DNA from 3 places in the Kribbella voronezhensis genome. Region 1 is predicted to be linked to each of the others. Evidence: riboswitches for the same ligand, from Rfam matches in the RefSeq annotation. Region 1 holds a riboswitch; each other region holds the start of a gene.

The links. A riboswitch is a leader RNA that binds a small molecule or an ion and turns the genes downstream of it on or off. The one in region 1 is predicted to bind cyclic di-AMP.
Region 2: another riboswitch for cyclic di-AMP. It lies ahead of EV138_RS13530 (glycoside hydrolase family 16 protein); the one in region 1 lies ahead of EV138_RS37565 (CBM96 family carbohydrate-binding protein).
Region 3: another riboswitch for cyclic di-AMP. It lies ahead of EV138_RS13650 (C40 family peptidase); the one in region 1 lies ahead of EV138_RS37565 (CBM96 family carbohydrate-binding protein).

Annotation. Positions count from the first base shown of each region.
Region 1 is NZ_SOCE01000001.1:702,585-709,934, forward strand. It holds gene EV138_RS03110 (oligosaccharide flippase family protein) at 1-516, shown strand, start outside; gene EV138_RS03115 (RCC1 domain-containing protein) at 513-1,865, shown strand; gene EV138_RS03120 (glycoside hydrolase family 26 protein) at 2,013-3,209, opposite strand; gene EV138_RS37565 (CBM96 family carbohydrate-binding protein) at 3,908-5,632, opposite strand; cyclic di-AMP (ydaO/yuaA leader) riboswitch at 5,698-5,867, opposite strand; gene EV138_RS03135 (glycosyltransferase) at 6,247-6,792, opposite strand; gene pssD (PssD/Cps14F family polysaccharide biosynthesis glycosyltransferase) at 6,789-7,262, opposite strand; gene cysN (sulfate adenylyltransferase subunit CysN) at 7,259-7,350, opposite strand, start outside.
Region 2 is NZ_SOCE01000001.1:2,960,222-2,967,571, reverse strand. It holds gene EV138_RS13555 (carboxymuconolactone decarboxylase family protein) at 1-199, shown strand, start outside; gene EV138_RS13550 (class I SAM-dependent DNA methyltransferase) at 250-918, opposite strand; gene EV138_RS13545 (DUF4386 family protein) at 1,063-1,755, shown strand; gene EV138_RS13540 (histidine phosphatase family protein) at 1,817-2,449, shown strand; gene EV138_RS13535 (YciI family protein) at 2,502-2,861, opposite strand; gene EV138_RS13530 (glycoside hydrolase family 16 protein) at 3,084-4,628, opposite strand; cyclic di-AMP (ydaO/yuaA leader) riboswitch at 4,633-4,840, opposite strand; gene EV138_RS13525 (SDR family oxidoreductase) at 5,379-6,077, shown strand; gene EV138_RS13520 (pentapeptide repeat-containing protein) at 7,331-7,350, shown strand, end outside.
Region 3 is NZ_SOCE01000001.1:2,975,896-2,983,245, reverse strand. It holds gene EV138_RS13655 (response regulator) at 1-644, shown strand, start outside; gene EV138_RS13650 (C40 family peptidase) at 766-1,614, opposite strand; cyclic di-AMP (ydaO/yuaA leader) riboswitch at 1,614-1,806, opposite strand; gene EV138_RS13645 (pyridoxal-phosphate dependent enzyme) at 2,078-3,034, opposite strand; gene EV138_RS13640 (YciI family protein) at 3,196-3,558, shown strand; gene EV138_RS13635 (YegP family protein) at 3,617-3,799, opposite strand; gene EV138_RS13630 (DUF6058 family natural product biosynthesis protein) at 3,929-4,483, opposite strand; gene EV138_RS13625 (TetR/AcrR family transcriptional regulator) at 4,527-5,210, opposite strand; gene EV138_RS13620 (MFS transporter) at 5,332-6,729, shown strand; gene EV138_RS13615 (TolB family protein) at 6,726-7,350, opposite strand, start outside.

The sequences.
Region 1 (7,350 bases):
GTGGTGCTGGCGATCGCCGCGCTGCTGGCGGCGGCCGGCGGACCGGTGGACCTGATCCTGCTGATGGCCGGCCGGAGCGGCCTCAGCCTGGTCAACAGCCTGGTCGCGCTCGGGGTGAACCTGAGCCTGAACCTGCTGCTGATCCCGCCGCTCGGCATCATCGGCGCGGCCACCGCCTGGGCGGCCGCGATCGTGGTCCGCAACGTACTCGGCATGGCGCAGGTGATGAACAACCTGCACTGGCTGCCGTTCAGCAAGCTGTCGGTGTACGTCGGCGGGCTGGCGCTGGCCTGCTTCGCAGTACCCGCTCAACTGCTCCAACTCGCCGGCGATCCGTCCGACGGACTGCTTGTGGTGGTGCTGGCGGTCGGGGCCGTCGCCTACCTCGGCGCGCTGTACACCTTGCGCGACCAGCTCGCGCTGACGGCGTTCACCGCGATGCTGCGGCGCCGCCGTACCCCCGACCTGGCCGGTGACCCGCCGGCCGCGGAAGCGAAACCGGTAGAAACGTCATGATTTCCAGCCCCTCCTCGCTGTTCCACGCTTCCTCGCCGTCCCCGATCGTGCACCGTTCCGGCGGCGTGCGATCCGCGGTCGCCGTACTGGCTCTGGCCTTCGTCGGGGTGGCGGGATGTGCGCAGGCGGAGCCCCTGGCGGCTCCGAGCGCGGCGGGGCCGGCGAACACGGGCGGCCTGGTGCTGTCCACCGGCTTCTCGGATGCCAGCCAGCTGGGCCGTTCGGCGCCGACCGGGATCCGGACCAGCTTCGGACCGGTCCAGGATGCGGCCGGGCAGAACCTGGTCGGGGTGATCCGGCTGGCGGCCGGCGAGCAGCACTCGCTGGCGTTGCGCCACGACGGCAGGGTGCTGTCGTGGGGAGCCAACGAAGACGGCCAGCTCGGCAACGGCAGCCGCGCGGCGTCGTCCTCCCCGGCGTACGTGCGGGCGCCCGACGGCGCACCGGGGCAGTTGACCGGGGTGACCGACATCGCGGCCGACTCCAACACTTCCGTTGCCCTGCGCAAGGACGGCACCGTGGTGGTCTGGGGCCGCGACAATTCCGGCCAGCGCGGCAACGCCGACATCACCCCGGATCCGCTCACCCCGAGCATGGTGCTGAACCCGGGCGGAACGGCGCCGCTGACCGGCGTACGGGCGGTCGCGGTGGACGGCGGCAGCGAGCTCGCGCTGACCGACCAAGGCACCGTGCTCGGCTGGGGGGACAACAGCTTCGGACAGCTCGGTACGTCGGCGCCCGCGGTGGCGAAGCTGCCAGTGCTCATCACCGGGGCGGGCAGGGCGCCGCTGACCGGCGTACGGGCGATCGCGATCGGTGGCCAGCATTCCCTTGCCCTGCTGGGCGACGGGCGCGTCGTCGCCTGGGGACGCAACGAGGTCAGCCAGCTCGGCGACGGGACGACGACCGGGCGCAACATCCCGCGTGAGGTGCTGGTCGCGCCGGGCCGGCCGCTGACGGGGGCGACCGAGATCTCCTCGGCGGAGAAGCATAATCTGGCGTTGCTCAAGGACGGTTCGGTGGTGGGCTGGGGCCGGAACAACGGCGGTCAGCTCGGGGACGGCACGCTGAGGACCCGCGCGTACGCCACCCAGGTCCGAGGGCGCGGGAAGGACCCGAAACTCGTCGGCGTGCAACACGTCGTGGCCGGCGAGGGTTACAGCGTCGCAGTACTGACCGACGGCACCGTGATGACGTGGGGCGCCAACGGGCGTGGACAGCTGGCCACCGGCGACCGGAGCGACCGGAGCAAGCCCGGGCCGGTCACGGTCGAGAACGGCGTACCGCCACCGAGCTGGGTCACCGCCATCGGCGCGGGCCGCCGCCATCTCCTGATCGCCCTGCGCTGACAGGGCTTCCAGGCTCCAGCTGCGGTCCGGCGGCGCGCAACTGCCCTTCAGCGCTAGCTGCGCCCCGAGCACCGCTGAGCCTCAGCGCCGGCTGAACCTCGGCAGCGCCGGCTGAACCTCGGCGGCGGTGGCTGAGGTGGGCGGGTGCTACTTGACCTTGGGCACCGGCGGGGGTTTGAGCGGCTCGGCCTCGAGGATCTTGCGGAGGATCTGGACCGACGGGTCGGTGGGAGCCAGCAGGGTCTCCCCCACGGTGCCGTACTCGGTCTCGTTCCAGTAGACCATCGCCTTGAGCTGCGGGTACGGCCTCAGCTGGGCCGGGATCGCGCCGAAGATCGCGCTCCGCTTGGTCTCACCGAGTTTGCGGTCGACGCCCCATTCGCCGAGCATGAGCGGCTTGCCCGGATGTTTGGTCGTCGCCCAGGTGTAGAAGCCGGGCCACTTCGGATAGTTGGCGGCCTTCCGGTTCACGGCGCGGCCGAGACCACTGCCCCACTCGGGGTTCTCACCGAAGATGTACGGGTCCTCGGCGATCCAGTCGACGACGTCGTCACCGGGGTACAGGTCCTCGAACCACGGCTGCGAACCCCAGTGCGGCGTCCCCATGTAGTTCATCACGTAGACCGCGTTCGTCACGCCGTTCGCGCGCATCCGCTCGACCACGTGCCGGTACATCGCCGCGAAGTCCTTCGCGGTCATCCCGGAACCGGCCCTGGGCTGGATCTCTTCCTCCGGCTCGTGGTGGATCACCAGGAAGAACTTCTCCGGGAACGTGGACTTGAGGTAGCTCGCCTCGGCGTCGATCGCCGCGTCCACCACGTTGTCGCCGGCGGCCACCTGGGCCCAGGTGCGGCCCATCTCGGGCTTCCAGTTGAGCATCAGGATCCGCTTCTTCCCGGGCTCGCGGGCGCGCTTGATCATGTTCGAGCTCGGGAACAGCTGCGGGCTGGAGTTGTAGTAGTGCGCGATGTCGACCGGCTGCCCGATCACGTTCTCGAAGTCGGGCAGCGCCTCGTCCCACGACTCGTTGCCGATCGGGTTCGCCGCGGCACCGAACCAGACACCACAGTTCGGGACCAGCAGGTCGGTGACGCCGCAGCCGGGTGTCGGGGTCGGCGTACCAGGTGTTCCGGGTGTGCCCGGCGTTCCTGGGGTTCCGGGGGTGCCCGGCGTACCGGGGGTGGTCGGGGGGCTGGTGGGTGTGGGGATCGGACCGCCGCCGGACTGGCCGTCGTCGTCGGACACCAGCGCACAACTCACCAGGCCGATGGCGATCGCGCCGGTCGACACCGCCGCGGTCATGAACCACCGGTTCCAGCCTTGCCCCCTGCTCGGCTCCTTCATCACTGCATGTTACTGCCCACGCCACCGGATCAGGGAGATTGAACCCGCCCAGTGTCCAACGTGGTGGCGGAGCCGCTCGCAGCACGCACACCGCTACTACTGCTCGGTATCGGAGACGGTACTGCGGAGGGAGCGGTGGGCCAGTGTCCAACGCGGTGGCGGAGCCGCTCGCAGCACGCACACCGCTGCTCCTGCGCGGTGTCGCCGACGGCGGTACTACGTGGCCGGTGGGCCAGTGTCCAACGTGGTGGCGGAGCCGCTCGCAGCACGCACACCGCTGCTACTGCGCGGTGTCGCCGACGGCGGTACTACGTGGCCGGTGGGCCAGTGTCCAACGTGGTGGCGGAGGCGGTCGCAGTACGTGGGAGGGCGGTACTGCGGGGTTGGTGGGCCAGTGTCCAACGTGGTGGCGGAGGCGGTCGCAGTACGTGGGAGGGCGGTACTGCGGGGTTGGTGGGCCAGTGTCCCGCGGGGTGAGTGGGGGCGGGTGCATCCCGCGGGACCTGGTCCTTGCGGTGCCTGAACCCGTGGGGGAAGGGCTCAGGCACCTCCCGGGCTCCTGGCCCCTCGGGGGTTGGGCCAGTCCCGGTTTCCCGGACCTCGGAAGGCCGGGGGCTTGGGGTGGGGCGCCAGGCGGACCTGGCGCCCCGGGGAGGGCGGATGGGGTGCCAGGGCAGGGCCTGGCGCCCCGGGGAGGGTCAGTTCAGCCGGCGGAGCAACGATCCGCTGCCGAGCACCTGCTGGGCCGTGGACCTGGCCGCGCTCGACGAGTCCAGCCTGGTCTCCCCGACCGGGTTGAACTTGGTCTCGTTCCAGTAGACCAGCGCCTTGATCGCAGGCCGCTTGGCCAGCCCGGCGTTGACCGTGTTCAGCACGTCGGACTTCGACATGTTGAAGGCGGTCTGCTCGTTGACGCCCCACTCACCCAGCATGATCGGCTTGCCCGGGTGCTTGGTGGTCGCCCAGGTGTAGAAGCCCGGCCAGTTCGGGTAGGTGTAGGTGTCCTTGCGGTCGACCGCGCTGGCGAAGTCGGTCCACCAGTCCTTGGAGGTCCCGAAGATGTACGGGTCCTCCGCGATCCAGTCGACGACGTCGTCACCGGGGTAGAGATCGGCGAACCAGGACTGCGAGCCCCAGTGCGGCGTACCCATGTAGTTCATCACGAACACCGCGTTCGTCACGCCGTTGGCCTTCAGCCGCAGCGCCACGTGCCGGTACATCGCCTTGTAGTCCTTGGCCGTCATCCCCGACCCGGCGGCCGGCTTGACCTCGTCCTCCGGCTCGTGGTGGATCCCGAGGAAGAACTTCTCCGGGAACGTCGACTTCAGGTACTTGGCCTCGGCATCGATCGCCGCGTCCACCGTCGGGTCACCGGCCGCCACCTGGGCCCAGGTACGGCCCATCTCCGGCTTCCAGTTCAGCAACAGCATCCGCTTCTTGCCTGGCTCACGGGCCCGCTTGATCATGTCCGCGGTCGGGAACAGCTTCGGGCTCGAGTTGTAGTAGTGCGCGATGTCGACCGTCCGGCCGATCGTGGACTCGAACGCCGGCAGCGCCGCATCCCACGATTCGCTGCCCAGCGGGTTCGCCGCGGCACCGAACCAGGCACCACACGACGGCACCAGCAGAGCCGAGACCGTACAGCCCGGGCCGGCGGTGGGAGTCGAGGTCGGCTTGGTCGTCGTCGGCGTCGTCGTCGGCGGCTTGGTGGTGGTCGTGGTCGTAGTCGGCGTCGCCGTGGGCTTCGTCGGGACGACCGTCGGGGTCGAGGTCGGAACCGAGGTGGTCGGCTTCGTCGGCGCGGAGGTGGGCATGGACGGCGTCGGGCCGTCACCCTCGGGGACGTAGCTGATCTCGAGCTTCGACTGGTTCAGCCCGGACTCCCGGGCGCCGAAGACGGCGTAGTCGCTGCCGTCGGTCTGCGTCAGTGCCAGGTTGAGTACGCCGGCATCGGTCACCGCGGCCGACACGTCGATGCGCAGCTCGGCCGACGTACCGTCGTCCGCCACGGTCGCGATCGGCGTACCGGCGGCCTTCGGAGTGGTCGCGTAGGTGACGTTCTCGGCCCAGCCACTCGGACCGGTGGAGGCCGTGATCTTTCCGGCCGTACCACGGGTCAACCGGTGCAGGACCAGCGTCGCCTTGCGGTCGAACCCGGACGCCGCCACAGGGACCGTGTAGCGCACCAGGATCGATGCCTCGTTCGCCTTCGCCACCAGCCGGGCGGACCAGCCGTGGCGCTGCGTCGGGGACTTGCTGGAGATGTACGCGTCGGCGGTGGCCGACAGCTGGACGGGAGCCGGCGGCTTCGCCGGCTGGTTGAGCGCCGCGAAGCCCAGTCCGGTGGTACCCAGCAGGATCGCGATCGCCGCGACGATCGGGATCAGTGTTCTCCGGCCTGCTTTGGCGGCCGGTTCGTTCAAAACGTCGGAGGGAACGGCAGCACGATGTCGTGCGTGCCTACGGGAGATTTCATCCCGCATGGGGGCAGTCCTTCCTGCACGCCTGTGAGGTTAGCTGTCGGGCTCGGGTCGGAAGTATTACCCGGCCGCTGGCGCGGCTTCGCCCCAAGGACGTGACCGGACGTTTCGGTCCGGCGCGGTCCGGGAACCTGTGGGTCCCCCACTTCCGCCCTCTGTTGCCGGGTGGTAGGTGATCGCCGACCCGGAGGGCGGAACTCGGCGTTGCGAGTCGGCGACTTGGTGGAACCTGGCCATCCCCAGCCGGGCCAGGCGCGGTGAGCTTACGCAGAACTCCGGGACGTGCTCAAGACCACCGGATGCGGCCTTAACCTGCACGCTCCGTGACGAGAACACGGAGAGTAGTATTACAGCTAGATAACAAGCTGAATCGTTACGTAACGTAGAAGAAGTCCGGATATCCGGACACTCAGACCTTGATTCGATCTGAATCTGGGCTGTGATTTGAACGAACTCTTTACTCAAATCAGGCGGCCGGCGAGCGGTGCCCTGCCGCGGTTCCGATCCACATTCCCAGAGGTGAAACGCTTGTTTTGCAGGTGATTCAAGCGAATGATTCAGCGCTTTTTGCTGCGCCGGGCCAGCGCCAGCCGGTCGATGATGGCGCCGGTCGTGGCGACTGCAGCGGCCACTTGCGCTCTGTCACGTTCGTTTTCCTGCTCGGTCACCGCATGGGCTTCCGGGTCTTTCAGGATGGCCGCCAAGGCATCCAGGAACGCCCCGCGCTCCTCGCAGAGGGTGACCAGCCCGAGTTTGCCCATCCGGCGGGAGAACTCCTGCTGATGCTGGTCCACGTGCTCGCCCAGCGCAGGGTCCCGAGGCACCACCAACGGCTTGCGGCCCTGCTTGCGGACCTCCAGCATCGTGGCCGGCCCGCCGTGCGTGACGACGGCGGTCGCCTGCCGCATCAGGCGCTGCAATTCGTCGTACGGAACGATGCCGACACCTTCGGCGCGGCGTGGTGGGGCGGTGTCGCCCAGTTGCGCGAGGGCCCGCAGAGACTCGTTGCCGGGCTGCTCCAGGAAGGCGTCCAGCCAGCTGATCAGGCGGTCGAAGTGGTGGTGGTCGGTCCCGAGGATGACCAGGACGTCGAGCTGGCTCACAGCAGTCTCCCGACCACGGTCGATCCGGCGTACAGGTCCTTCTGCTCTTCCCACTGGACCAGCATCCGGGTGGTGAACGGGCGGCACAGCTTGGCTGTCAGGGTGGCGTGGTCGATCCGGTCGAAGACCTCGATGTAGACGGTCGGGATCCGGCTCAGCCTGGCCAGGACGAAGAACGGCAGGGCGACGCCGGCGCCGGTCGTGACCACCACGTCGGGTCGCTCCTTGCGCATCACCCGGAGCGCGAGCACGGTGTTGCGGAGCAGGTTCTTGAGGTTGCGGGTGGTCGGGTAGTAGGCGAAGTACGTCCGCTCCCCCGCCAGCAGGGACCGGCCGTCCTCGGTCGGGAACGTCACCCAGGCGGTGTCCCGGTCCGACCACCACGGTTTCAGCGTCATCAACTGGGCCAGGTGACCGCCGCTGGAACAGACCATCAGCACCCGCAGGTCGGCGGGCTCGCTCGTGCTCACCGGGCCTCGTTCACCATGCCGGCCCCGACGGTGCGGTTGGTCGCCTCGTCGATCAGCACGAAGCCGCCGGTCGAGCGGTTGCGCTTGT
Region 2 (7,350 bases), 2.3 Mb from region 1:
AGAGGGAACGGTGACGGCCGAGGACATGCAAGCAGCCCTCGCCGCCGGTGCCTCACCTCAGCAACTCAAAGACGCCCTGGCCGTCTGCGCATCCTTCAACACCACAAACCGCCTCGCAGACACCTTCGGCTTCGCACAATTGACCCCTGAAGCCTTCGAAGCAGGCGCCAAATACCTGCTGAAACGCGGCTACCAGTAATCACCACCTGCGAACACCGATTAGCGCAACGTGCAATTCGCCCACGGGCGTCAGCGCAGATTCTCGCCGGGCCGCCGCGCGACAAGCACCAGGGAGGGTACGCCGGCCACGCTCTCCGAGACCTTCAGTTCAGCCACCGGTTCCAGGCCGGCCGCAGCCAAGAGATCCCACAGCTCCGCCGGCTGCCAGAGATAAGTGGTCCACCCGACCGGCACCCCGCCGTACGCCTCGGTCCGCTCGATCTCGCCGTCGCCCATGTGGGTGCCGATGATGAGATGCCCACCGGGAATCAACGCTCGTCCGAAGGACTGGAGGACCAGCGGAAGGATGTGCCGGGGCAGATTGAACAACGACCACCACCCGAGGATCCCGCCGAGCGAGGCGTCGGCCAGCTCCAGCTCGGTCGCCGAGGCAACCGCGAACCGCTGCCCGGGGTACAACCGCCGAGCATGCTCCACCATCCGAGCCGACAGATCGACCCCAGAAACATCCAGGCCCCGCTCGGCCAGATAGGCAGTCACACTCCCAGGTCCACATCCCACATCCAGAACCGGCCCAAGCTCCCGTACTGCGGCCGCGAAGCCGTCGATCGCCGTACGCAACCAGGGATAAGCCGTGATGTCACCAAGATTCATCTCAACGTAGTTGTCTGCGACTCGGTCATAGGAAGCCCGAACCAGCTCGAGATCGCCCGGCTGCTCGACAGGGAAAGCATTCATAGCGCCGGATGCTAATCACCACCACCGACAATCCACCGACCGCTCACCACCGTCCGTTCGCCGGTCGCCACTCAGAGTTCGTTGCCGTAGTCAACTGGTCTGTTCGCAGTGGGCAACAGGCGACGGCAGGCGCATCCTGAGGACATGGCCGATGGTGACGAATTGGCGGTGCGCGGTACCCCGCTCGCTCGGATTGTCGGGGCGACAGGGCTGGTCGGCACTCTGTTGCTCTTCGCGACGCTGATCGGCGCCTCGCCGGGCGAGCCCGCGATCAACGCCACCACCGCTGAGGCCGCGACGTACGTCAGAGGGCTGGACACGACCTGGGTGCGGCTGGCGGAGGCGGGAAGCGACATCGGGATGTTCGTTCTGCTCTGGTTCATGGTGGGCCTGGCGTTGCTGCTGCGCCGGGTCGACGGTGAAGTACCTCTGCGGTCGACGATGGCCTTGGTCTCCGCCGTACTGGTCGCCGCGTTCGTCATCCTCGAGACCGGTGACGCGGCGGGCGCCAACCGGGCCGCCGATCTCGACCCGGGACAGTTGGCTTACGCGTACGACCTCAGCCATCTCGGGTTTGCCAATGCCTGGTTGGCGATGGCCGGCTTCGCCTTCGCCTGCGGCTGGATCATCACGTCGACCCGGGTCATGCCGCGCTGGCTTGGCCGGTGGGGCGTCATCAGCGGAATCGCCCTCGCACCGGCCCAGTTCCTCTGGACGATCGAAGGCGCCTGGCTCCTGCCGTACGTCGCCTTCTGGCTATGGCTCATAACCACCGCCGTGGTCCTCGTACGCCGCAACGGCTTCGTCCTCCCGGAAAAGCTTGCCGAGGGCATCTGACCTGCTTCACGCCTTCTTGTGAGAGGCTCTGGGCTTGCCAAGGCCGGTCGGAGGAGGGCCAGTGAGACACGTCTACCTCGTCACGCATCCCGAGGCGCAGCATCACATCGACGGCCTCGTCGGCGGCTGGTACGACTCGGAGCTGACGGCTCGTGGGCGCCAGCAGGCTGATCGCATCGCCGACGTCCTGGCCGGCAAGATCGGACTCCAGCCCGTGGAGGTCTACTCCTCTGATCTGAGGCGAGCCAGCGAAGCGGCAGAGCGAATTGCCGCGCGCTTCTCCGTCGGCGTACAGACTGATCCGCGGCTTCGGGAGCGGTCCAACGGCGAGGCGGACGGCCGTCCTCAGGCTTGGCTCGACGAACGCCGCATCCCGCTTCCGGAGTACGGCGATCGCCTCGGCCACCACGACGGGCCGGCCGGCGCGGAGACACGACTGGCCTTGGTCGAACGCCTGTATCCCGCCCTCGACGACATCCTCCGCCGACCGGCGCCGCACCAGATCGTGGTGTCTCACGGATCCGCATCGAGCTACCTGATCGCCGCCTGGATCGGCATGCCGATGACGTCGACCGACCGCGTCTTCTTCCCGCTGACGGCGGGCAGCATCACCACCCTCCGCCGCAACGACACCCACTTCAGCCACCAAGTCGTAGCGCTGAACGAAACCGAGCACCTACAGGCCCTCGACTAACGACCAGCGCTGTGACTTCGTCCGGCACCGTCAGCTGGTGAAGCGCGCCTTGCTACTTGGCCTTGGGTCGCGGCTTGAACCGACGTACCTCATGCGGCCAACCGCACGCCTCGGCGACCTTGCCCGCCCACATCTTGGCGGTCTCGTCATCGGGTACGTCGACCAGAGCGAACCCGCCCAGAAACTCCTTGGTCTCGACGTACGGCCCGTCGGTGATCAACATCTCGCCACTCGTGGGGTCGGCGCTGTAGACCGGACCGTCCTCCTCCTCCAGCCCGCCGGCGAAGACGTAGACCCCGGCGTCCTTCATCTCCTCCACCACTGCCATGGCCAGCGGCCCCCGCCCCCGGAACCACTCCTCGGTGTGGTCGCCCACCCACTGCTGATTGAAGTAGATGAGGTACTCGGCCATGTCTGCTCCTTAACTAGAGCGGACCCACTGTCCGCCTCCACCAACGCTACGAACAGCCCCCACCAATTCCGACAACCTACCGAGAACTTTTCTGGGACGGCCGCGCGGGTGCACTCCCATGTTGAGCCATGGGAGTGCACCCGCGCGGTGTTGTTACCTCAGCAGCTCACGCCAGGCAGTCGATGGAGCAGGACCGCCGCAGGGACGCGATCAGTGCGCGCATCATGCCCACACCCGGACCCAGTCGACTCGGACAGCAGTGCCGGGAGTGATCGCTTCGCCCGCGTGCTGGCGAACCGCGTAGTTGAAGATGAGGAACTGCGGAAGCGTGCCGGCGAAGGCGTGCGACCACATCGGCTTGCCGTCGTAGTAGAACGTAACTCCGCTGCTTGTCCACTGCGAGCCGAAGTTGTGGCAGCCGGCCAGCGGCGTCGGCGAGTAGGTACCGCCGTGATAGACCGGGTCGACATAGTGCAGCGAAGCCTTGGTGCCGCCACCGATGCCTTCGAGGACGTCGATCTCGCCATGGTCCGGCCACGGCACCGAGGACGGTCCGTTCGTCCACCAGGCCGGGAAACCGTCGACCTTGCCGTCGCCGTTACCGTCAGGCAGGCAGACCCTTGCCTCGAACGACCCGAACCGCTGGTTGAACGTCTTACGAGTGTTCACCAGGCCGGACACGTACTGCTTGGTGCCACCTCGGCAGAAGGCTTCGCGCTGCGCGAGGCTCAGATTGAGGTATCCGCCGGACTCGGTGACCTGCTTGGTGTCGTAGCACTGGAGGTTGTCGCTGTTGACACCGTCCGAGATGCCTTCCTTGAACCAGCCGCGCTCCCACTTGGTCGTGTCGACTGTCGTGGCATTGAACTCGTCCTGGAACGTCAGCTTGGCCGAACTCGTCGGGCTCCAGGACGGTGCGAGGCCGGTCGTCGGCGGAGTAGACGTCGGACTCGTTGTGGTGGGCGAGGCGGTGGGTGAAGTGGTCGGCGTGGGTGACGCGGTGGTCGGGGTAGTTGTCGGCTTGGTCGTTGTTGCCGTGGGCGTGGGCATGGCCGTGGGCGACTGCGTCGGCTCCACCGTCGTTGGTGCCGACGTTGGCGTGGACGGCAGCGGGTCAGTCGTGCCCTCGGGGACGTAGCTGATCTCCAGCTTTGTCTGCTGCGCACCGGCCTGGCGCGAACCGAAGACGGTGCTGCCGGCGCCTTCGGGCTGCGTGACGGCCAGGTTCAGTTCGCCGGCCTCGGTGACGCCCTTGGAGACGTCGATCCGCAACTGCGCCGACTTGCCGTCGTCGGCCACGGTCGCGAACGGCGTACCGGGCTTCGGAGCAGTCAAGTAGGTGACGGCCTCGGTCCAGCCGCCCGGCGCCTTCGACACCGCGATCTTGGCCGGGTTGCTGGTGGTCAGCCGGGTCAGTACCAGCGTGGCCTTGCGGTCGTAGCCGTCCGCCACGGGGGGCACGGTGTAGCGGATCAGACTGGTCGCCTCGTTCATCTTCGCGACCAACCGGGACGACCAACCGTGCCTCTGGGTCGGGGATGTGGTGCTCACGTAGGCATCGGCGCCGGCCGTGAGGCTGACCGGGGCCGGGATGCTGTCGGAGGTCAGCGCGGCCACGCCGATTCCGGCGGTGGTGAGGACCAAGGAGATGCCCGCGATGATCGGGATCAGTGCCCGGCGGCCGGCCTTGGCGGCCGGTTCTTTCAGTCTGTCGGAGGGAACGGCAGCTCGATGTTGTGCATGCCGACGGGAGAAAGCATCCCGCATGGGGACAGTCCTTCCTGCACGCCTGTGAGGTTAGCTGTCGGGCTCGGGCAGGAAGATTGCCCGGTCGCTGGCGCGACTTCGCCCCGAGGACAGGCAGCAGCGCACGCGGGCGCCACGGCCGGTCCGGGAACCTTGGGTTCCCCACTTCCGCCCTCGGATGCTCTGTGGGAGGGGCCACCGACCCGGAGGGCGGAACTCGGCGTTGCGAGTCGGCGGGGGTATGCATTACCGCCTGTGTCCGGTCCCCCAGGTCCGCGGCCAGGCGCCGGTGAGCATATGCACACCCACCAGGAGGTCTCAAACCGGTAACAACGCCGTCAGCAACTACGCACCGCAACAATCGAACCGCGCCATCGACACAGCGTGACAATCACGACGTCCTGTCGCCGCTCAGATCATTACTTTCCGTCGCCCGACGCCGATTATCGAATAACGCAATACATTTTTCGTGACATTCCGTGGCCACATTGTCCGGGAATTTACACCGCATTTCGAACGTCCGATTTCACACCGTCTCCGACTGCCTACAGAGAGCCCCACCCCAACCCACCACACTGCGTGCTACATCACAGGTGTGCACGGATCTGGGGGCTGCTGGTAACGCTGTTCGATTCCCCGTTGCGGTTCGTGTGGCCTGATCTTCGCGTCACAACTTCACGAGTGTCGGGTAGCCTGCGTCCGCCAACTCAGTGGTCACACACCTGGGGCCTGGCGCATCGCCGATACCGCCGTCATCAAGGAGGCCGTGCCATGGAACCCGTCACGTTGATCACCGGCGGTTCGAGCGGGATCGGTGCGGCCACTGCCCGTGTCCTGCTCAAGCAAGGCCACCGTGTGGCGATCACCGGCCGCGATGCCGATCGCCTGGCCGCGCTTGCCACCTCCACCGGAGCGGGCGAGCGGCTGCTGACCATCACCGGTGACGCCAGCGACGAGAGCCATGTCGCCGCTGCCGTGCGTCAAGTCGTGGGCTTGTGGGACCGATTGGACACGGTGATCGCAAACGCCGGGTTCTCCCTGCCCGGCACGCTGGAGGACCACGACCCCGCGGCCATGCGTGCCATGGTTCTCACCAACATCCTCGGCCCGGCTCTGCTGGTACGCGAGACACTGCCGCACCTGAGGAAGTCCAAGGGCCGGATCGTGATCATCGGTTCGGTCGCGGGCACCAGGAACACACCCGGCAACCTGTACTCCGTCACCAAGTGGGCCGCGCACGCCCTCGCCGAGAACGTCCGCCTCCTGGTAGCCAAGGACCACGTCAGCGTCACCGTTGTCGCCCCAGGGGTTGTGGACACCCCCTTCTGGGACGAGCGCGGCGGATCACCCGCCGCGGCACCGACACTGACCGCCGAACAAGTCGCCGAGGCAATCTTGTTCGCCGTCAACCAACCCGAAGGCGTGGACATCAACAACCTCGTCATACGCCCCACCGGCCAGGTCAGCTGATCACGCCCACACCGCGGACGCCGGGCCGCACGATCAGCTCGCGGAACACCTAGCTGGACAGAAATTGCTGGACTAGCGGAAAGGTCGGCGGTTCTCCGATGGAGTAACCGCAGGTCAGAAAGGGTGGTCGGGGGGCGGCGCTCATAGCGATGTCGAACAGCTTGGTCGATGGCACTTCGTGGGAGAACTCGGTACGGCTTGTGTAGATCGCGGTCACGCATGCCAACTCGGCCGGCATTGCGGTGCGGTGGCTGCGGGTGCCTCGAAGGCCGTGGCTGTCGCCGGGCCAGGGAAACATCGGCCTAGCGGGGGACTCACGCTTGGAGATGGCGGTCAGGAGCAGTCTCGAGACACAGGCCTTGGGTGTCTCATCGCGGATGCGGCGAGATGAGCGCCGAGTTGGAGGCGGCCTGGGCGATTGCTCGGGGCGATCCGACTGACCAGCCTCACCTGGCGGCGCGAGTGGCGGCGAGGCTGTCGCGGGCGGGCGTCAGCCCGCAGTCGCGGCGTAGCCGCAAGAGAGGCCGGGCGGGCGGGAGCGGGTGTAGTGACCGCGACGGAGGAGCGGTTGCGGAGCGCGCGTGGGAAAGAAAAATCCCTCCCCGGATGTGGAGAGGGTTGAGGTGGTCAGGGGCGGTCTCGAACCGCCGACCTTCCGCTTTTCAGCTCGACAGCGACTCTCGCGCTATATCTCTGGCTGGTCGCCCCGTGGATCTCTGAGGTGGATTCCGAAGGCCTCTGACGCCAAGTGTTGCGGCCCGGGTTGCGGCCCTCATGCCGACCCGATCGCCAACAAGTACGAAGATCGGAGCGCCTCCCTCCAGACAGGGCGGCAGCTGGATGCCTGCTTCGTGTGCGGATGCCCCCATACTGTTGGAAGTCAGCAAGAGCTGCTCTGATATCGCCGAGGTTGCTCCGGCCTGAGCTAGGAGGTTGCCATGATCTTGCCGCCCTCTGATGGCCTGCCTCTCCCAGCACCGCCGCATGACGACGTTGAGCTTGCCCGCCGGCGCAGATCACGGTCCAGACGCCGAACCGCGATCGCGTCCGTGGCCATCCCTGTCCTCGCGGGACTCGCCGTGGCTGTCGTTGTTGTCTCCCCTCAGTCTCGGCCAGTCGTGTATGCCGCTGGCGCTCCGCTCCTCGCCCTTTTCGCGGCCTTGCTCGGGTTCTACTTTGGATCAGAGGACAGCGGAGGCGAACGAGTCCGGAGCAGCCGGAGTGCGCGCTTGCCGGCTGTTGATCTAGGTGCAGTGTTCGAGGCGTCAAAACT
Region 3 (7,350 bases), 2.3 Mb from region 1:
TGATCGTGGACGACGAGGCGCTGGTCCGGGCCGGACTCAAGATGATCCTCGAGTCGGCCGACGACCTCGAGGTCGTCGCCGAGGCCGAGGACGGCGCCGACGCGGTCGCGATGGTGCGCGAGCATCGCCCGGACGTGGTGCTGATGGACATCCGGATGCCGAAGCTCGACGGACTTGCCGCCACGCGGGCCGTGCAGGAGTTGCCCGAGCCGCCGAAGGTCGTAGTCCTGACGACGTTCGATCTGGACGACTATGTGTTCCGGGCGTTGCAGGCCGGGGCGAGTGGGTTCCTGTTGAAGGACACGCCGCCGCGCGAGCTCGTGCAAGCTGTTCGCGTCGTCGCAGCCGGGGACGCGATGTTGTCGCCCGCCGTGACCCGGCGGTTGATCGGGCACTTCGCGGCGGATCAGCGGACCGATCGGCGGCGGGTGGCGCGGGAGCGGCTGACGTCACTGACCGATCGCGAGAAGGAGGTGCTGGCCGCGGTCGCTCAGGGCCTGTCCAATGCCGACATCGGCAAGCAGTTGTTCATGAGCGAGGCGACCGTGAAGGCGCACGTGTCGCGGGTGCTGGTGAAACTCGATGCCACCAACCGGGTCCAGGTCGCGATCCTCGCCCATGACGCGGGCCTGCTGGACACCTGAAACGCCTTGTAGAGAAGGGAAACCGGCCGCGAGTCGCCGGAGGGGTGGGGGCGGCGACTCGCGACCGGTTCCAGGTCAGCGACCCGTGGGGGGAGACGGGTCTCGCTGACGTGATGCAGGATCAGGCGCGGCCGAAGGCCACGTTGCTGCTCCAGATCTTTGCCTTCGCGACCGGGCGGCCCGGCCTCGAGGCGTGCCACAGCATGTTGCCGCCGGCGTAGATGCCGACGTGGTACACGCTGCCGCCACCGCTCTTGAAGAACACCAGGTCGCCAGGCTTGGCGGACCTGCGGCTCAAGTGCCTCGTGGCGCTGTACTGCTGGCGCGACGTACGGGGGAGCTTCTTGCCGGCGCGCTTGTAGACGAGACCGGTGTAGCCCGAGCAGTCCAGGCCGCGGGTGGTCGTGCCGCCGTAGCGGTACGGCGTGCCCTTGAGCTTGGCCGCTTCCCGCAGGACGCGGGCCTGGAAGGTGGAGCTGCTCCCGGTACCGCCGTGCAGCAGACCGTGGCTCGCGGCGTAGAACAGCGAACGCCAGGTGTTCACGGTCATGGTGCCGGTGCGGGGCAGGCCCACCCGGCGCTGGAACTTGGCGACCGCCGTACGAGTGGCGGAGCCGTACCAACCACCGGCCGGGACGTCCAGCGAGCGCTGCACGTAGCGAACGGCGGAGCCGGCGTCGGCGTAGCGAAGCAGCGGCTTCGTGGAGACCGGCTTGTTACCCCGGGCCCACGCGGCCGAGGTGGTCTTGCTGGTGGCCGCCGAGGCGGTCGTAGGGGTGCCGGCGACGGTGAGGATCGCTCCGCCGCTGACGGCGAGGCCGACCGAGAGGACGGCGGCTGCGGCACGCGGGGCGGCCGCGGACTTGGTGGTCTTGCGGTGCTTGGCCAGGATGCGACCGGTGGGCCGGGTACTGGACTCGCTCTGGTGACTGACAGCAGGCAGCGCTGTCCGTCGGACGGTGACGGGCATGGTTGTCTCCCGACGCCTGCGGAGTTAGCTGTCGGGTTCGGGCTGAGAGTCGATAGCCCGGTCCGCTCCCGCGGACTTCACCCCAGGGACCCGACCACTCACGGTCGGACCCCAACCTCCTGGGTCCCCCACTCCTGCCATGGTTGTTCGAGGGGAACAGGTGCGCCTGGCAGGACTCGGCGTTGACACACCTGCAGTTCGTCTCATTTGTCGAACCGCCGACGACTGTATAACAGAACGGTCACGACGCAAACCCTCAAATCCACAGACACCCTCCGAAAAGCCCTCAAATGGGTCTCTGACGGGTCAAGGACCTCCGGTGAACACCTGGTGTCCTGAGGCTGTCTGAGCGGCGCTCAGGCGGGCGTCCAGCGAATTCGTGTGACCTGGCTCACATTTCATGATGGCTCTCTGTGACAACGACCACAGTGAGTACTCAGAGGCCGCTGAGTGCTGGTCCGATTCAGCTCTCGGCGAGCAGCTCCAGGAAGCGTTCCAGCCCCACGTTCCCGCCTGAAAGCACCACGCCGACCCGGTCGGGGAGGTCCTGGATCCGCCCGGCCAGCAGCGCGGCCAGCGCACAGGCGCCACTCGGTTCGAGCACCAGCTTCAGCCGCTCGAATGCGAACACCATCGCGGCCCGGATCTCGTCGTCGCTGACCAGTTCGACGCCGGCCAGCAGCCGCCGGTTGATCTCGAACGTGAGCTCGCCCGGAATCGGGATGGCCTGCCCGTCGGCGATCGTCCGCGGTACGCCGATCTGGACCCGCTCACCGGCGGCCAGCGATCGGGCCGTGTCGTCGCCCGCCTCGGGCTCGACCCCGATCACCCGGAGACCGGGGCAGAGCGCGGTGGCAGCCGTCGCGCAGCCGGCGATCAGCCCGCCACCCCCGATCGGGGCAAGCAGTGCCCCGAGCTGCCCGACCTCCTCGATCAGCTCGAGCGCGACCGTGCCCTGCCCGGCCATCACGTCGTAGTGGTCGTACGGCGGGATCAAGGTCACCCCGCGTTCCTCGGCCAGCTGGGTCGCGAGCGCCGTACGGTCCCCGGTGTACCGGTCGTAGGTGACCACCTCGGCGCCGTACCCCTTGGTCGCGGCGACCTTCGTCGGCGGCGCGTCCTCGGGCATCAGGATGACCGCGCTCGTCCCCGCGAGTGCCGCCGCCAACGCGACCGCCTGCGCGTGGTTCCCCGACGAGTACGCCGCGACGCCGCGCCCGAGTTGCTCGGGGCTCAGCCGGCTGATCGCGTTGTAGGCGCCCCGGAACTTGAACGCCCCGATCCGCTGCAGGTTCTCCGCCTTGAGGAACACCTCGGCGCCGACGCGCTCGTTCAACGTCCGTGACGTGATCACCGGAGTCCGGTGCGCCACGCCTTCGATCCGCTGGGCGGCTTCCCGGACGTCCTCGAGGCTGAGCATGTCGCGAAATCTACCGTCAGCAAGAGATCCCGGCGTCTCCGACTCACGAGCGCGACCGTGACCGCCAGGGTTCGTAGCATCGGCATGTCAAGAACGCTCAGCCGGTTCCGTACTGATGATGAGCGGTTCCCGCCGGGGGAGCCGAGGGTGAAGGAGACACCGTGAAATACCTACTGGTCCTGAACATCAACCCCGACGTGCTGGCGGCGCTGACCGAGGAAGAGCAGCAGGCGATCTTCAGCGGTCACGAGAAGTTCATGGCACTCACCCAGGAGTCGGGCGAGTTCCACAGCACCGCAGCGCTCGCGGAACCGGCCAAGACCGCGGTCGTCAAGGTGCGCGACGGCGTACCGGCGGTGACGGACGGGCCGTTCCTGGAGTCGAAGGAGTTCCTGGCCGGCTACTACCTGATCGACGTCGCGAGCAGGGAGCGCGCCTACGAACTGGCCGCGATGATCCCCGACGCGAGCATCGAGGGGCTCGGTGTGGAGGTCCGCGAGGTCGTCCACGAGGTCGGCCTGTAGCCGTCCGGAGCTGCGAAACGGCAGGACCGCCCGCGGGAGGTCCTGCCGTTCGGACTGCTCAAGAGGTCTGGTCGTCGACGTTCGCCCCGGGGGCGTTCGTCTTGATCGACTCGATCCCGTTCATCGCGCCGGCCTTGGTCTTGTAGCTCTCGCTGGTCGCGATCACCTCGCCGTTCCCGGCCTTCAGCCGGAACCGGAACCCGCCCGACTTGTCCTCGTACAGCTCGAACTTGCCCGCCATGAAACCTCCCGTGTCATCAACCGGTTACCAACCGGAGCCTAGACCCGGGACCGCCGAACGACCGCCCGACACTTCGTACGCCGTACGCCCGCCCAGCACTACGTTCGCCGAACGCCCGGCACCTCGTCCTCAGGAGTCGAGCCGCTCCCGGATCGCGGTGATGTGGGTGTCGCGGGAGACCGGGCCGCCGAAGCGGAGCCGGTCGTAGCCGGTGAACTCGGGCTCGAGTTCGTCCAGTTCGTCGACCAGCGGCTTGAGCGCGGCCGGGTCGGTGGTCGCGTCGATCGCCTGGATCAGCTCACCTTTGCGCTGGATCGTCGCCGGTGTGACCGAATGCAGGCAGACGTACTGACCGCTCAAGTACGCCTCCCACTCTTCGTTGCCCTCGGCAATGTCCTCCCACTGTGCGACGAACCAGGCGTGCAGATCGCCGGGCCCGACCTGGTCGGGCAACTCGAACAGATCGGCCGGCACCATCTCGGCACCGTCCGAGCGCAGATAGCCGGGGAGCGGGAGCTCACCGGCCAGCATCAACCGCCGTACGTCGTCCGGATCGCGACCGTGCTCCGCGCAAAGCTCGGCCAGCACGCGGTACTGGCGATTGACGTAAGCATCGTCCTCGGCGCTCATCGGATGCTCACCATTGACCTCGCGGAACCTGGCCGCCAACGCTTCCTGACTCATGCCCCGAAGCTAAACCCGCGTTGCTTCGCCGACGGCCGAAGTGTTACCGCTGCTGCCGATCGGTCAGGACGCCGCAGATTCCGGCGACCGCGAGGTCGATGCCGAGGTCGTAGTACGCGTCGGTGGAGGTCGGGCAGACGAGGACGTCGGCGGCAGCAGTGATCAGCGGGTAACGCCGGGGCGGCAGGGCGGCCAGCGCCGCACGCTTGGCGCGGAGGGCGTCCTCGCGCCCGATCGGATCGGTGACCTCGGCGGATCCCGGCTCCGCTGTGACGAGGGTGATCAGCGAGCAGAGCGACTGGCGGCCGACCTCGGCGGCGTCGTCCACGGAGAAGCCTGCCTCGGTGAGCAGTTCCATCGTGCGCTCGGCCAGCGCCAGTCCCGGCTCGGTGACGAGGATGCGGAACAGCGCCAGTTGCGCGACCTTCGGATGCGGGCGGAGCGCGGCGACGAAGGCGGTCAGGATCGCCCGCAACTGGACGTCCCAGCGCTCGTCGGTCGGTTCCGGCAGGACGATATCGGCCAGCATCCGGTCGCCGATCGCGGCCAGCAGGTCGTCCTTGTCGCTGAAGTGGCGGTAGAGCGCCATCGGGGTGACCTCGTGCTGCTGGGCCAGCCGTCTGATGGTGACCGCTTCGAGCCCCTCGGTGTCGGCCAGGGCCAGCGCGCTGGCCGCCAGTTTCTCCGGGTCGAGCCGCCTCGCGGTCTCTTTGCTGATCGTCGCCACGTTGACAAGTGTACAACGTAGACTTAACGTCTACGGAGTACGCATACAACGTATACATACAACGTAGACAACTCTCTCCTGTGAGGTAGGCATGCGACGCAGTCCGTGGGCGACACTCGCCGTGTTGGCCCTAGCGCAATTCATCGTGGTGCTGGACGTGACGATCGTGAACGTCGCGTTGCCGCACATCCAGGCCGATCTGAACTTCTCCGCCGACAGCCTGCAGTGGGTGATCAACGCCTACACGCTGCTCTTCGGCGGCTTCCTGCTGCTCGGCGGCCGGATGTCCGACCTGCTCGGCCCGCGCCGGGTCTTCATCGCCGGCCTCCTCCTCTTCGGTGCGACCTCGCTGATCGCGGGCCTGTCGAACTCGCCGGAGTTCCTGATCGGCGCCCGGGCGGTGCAAGGCCTCGGTGGGGCTCTGTTGTCGCCAGCGGCACTGGCGATCTTGACCGTGACGTTCGCGCACGGTCGTGAACGCAACATCGCGATGGGAGTGTGGGGTGGGCTCGCCGGCCTCGGTGGCACGCTCGGCGTCGTGGCCGGCGGCGTACTGGTCGATTCGCTCAGCTGGCAATGGGTCTTCTTCGTCAACGTGCCGATCGTGCTCGCTCTGGTCGCGCTGATCCCGGTGTTCGTCCGCGACACCCGGCACAACGAGGGACGCGATCGCACGTTCGACACGGCAGGCGCAGTACTCGGTACTGCGGGTCTGCTGGCCGTCGTGTACGGCGTGGTTCGCTCCGAGCCGAAGGGGTGGGGCTCGGGTGAGGTGCTGACGTTCCTCATCGGCGGTGTGGCTCTACTGATCGCCTTTGTGCTGGTGGAGGCGCGGTCGAAGGCACCGCTCGTACCGCTGCGGCTGTTCCGGTCCCGCGCACTCAGTGTCTCGGGTGCCTCGCTGGCGCTGAACGGCGCCGGGTTCCTCTCCATGTTCTTCCTGACCGCGATCTACCTGCAGCAGGTCCGCGGCGACTCGGCACTGCAAGCCGGTGTGCACTTCCTGCCCATGGGCGGGGCTGCGATCGTCGGAGCGATCCTTGCGTCACAGCTGGTCCAGAAGGTCGGTACCCGGACCGTGCAGCTCTCCGGTGCCGCGCTCAGCGTCGTCGGCCTGCTCCTGCTGTCCCAGGCGGACGCAGTAGGCAGCTACCCGAGTCAATTGCTCCCAGGACTGATCATCTTCGGATTCGGCATCATCGGCGTGGGCGTACCGGGGCAGATCACCGCGGTGTCCGAGGTGGAGCACCACGAAGCCGGCGCGGCCTCCGGTGTCGTGAACGCCATGTACCAGGTCGGTGGAGCGCTCGGGCTCGCTATCGTCACCACGCTGTCGATCAGCCGTACTACGGATGCTCTGACGCACGGTGTCGCGCAGCAGCAGGCGCTGGTCGAGGGATTCCAGCGCGGCCTGCTGGTGGCCGCCGCCTTCGCCGTCGCCAACGTAGTACTGACTCTGGCTTCTCCGCAGCTGCAGCCGACGGCCGAGCAGCTCACCGAGGCAGCAGCTGCTGCTTAGTCCACTGGATAGGCGACGTACGCGAGTCGGGTGCTGTCGGGGGACCAGCTGGGGACGTTCATCGTGCCTTGGCCACCGAAGAGAGTGGCCAGGTCCCGAGGTGAACCGCCGCCGGACGGGAGCAGCCGGACACGTACGTCGTCGATGTCTTCGGGATGACCGAGGGTGCCGGGCGGGAAGCTGACGTAGGCGACCATCGATCCGTCCGGCGCCGGGTGCGGGAACCAGTTGACCCGCTCGTCGAAGGTGAGTTGCTCGAGCTCGTCGCCGGCGATCCTGAACAGCTGAGCGTGCCCCGGTGTCGTCGAGGCCCGCTCCGAGTTGAAGTAGATCCACCGGCCGTCCGGCCCGTACTCCGAACCGTCGTCGGCGTACTCGTCGTCAGTGACCTGTACGTCGGCGCCGCCGGCCGCCGGGATCGTGTAGACGTTGGTGATTCTGTTGCCGTCGGCCCTGTTTTCCAGACCGATGTACGCGAGCGTCCGGCCGTCGGGCGAGATCCCGTGCAGGTAATGGTGAAACTCCGGCCCACGGTCGTTGCTCACCTTGCGCGGTGAACCACCGGCCAGCGGTACGGCGTACAGGTGTCCGTCCTCGGCCGACACGTACACCGTGTCGCCG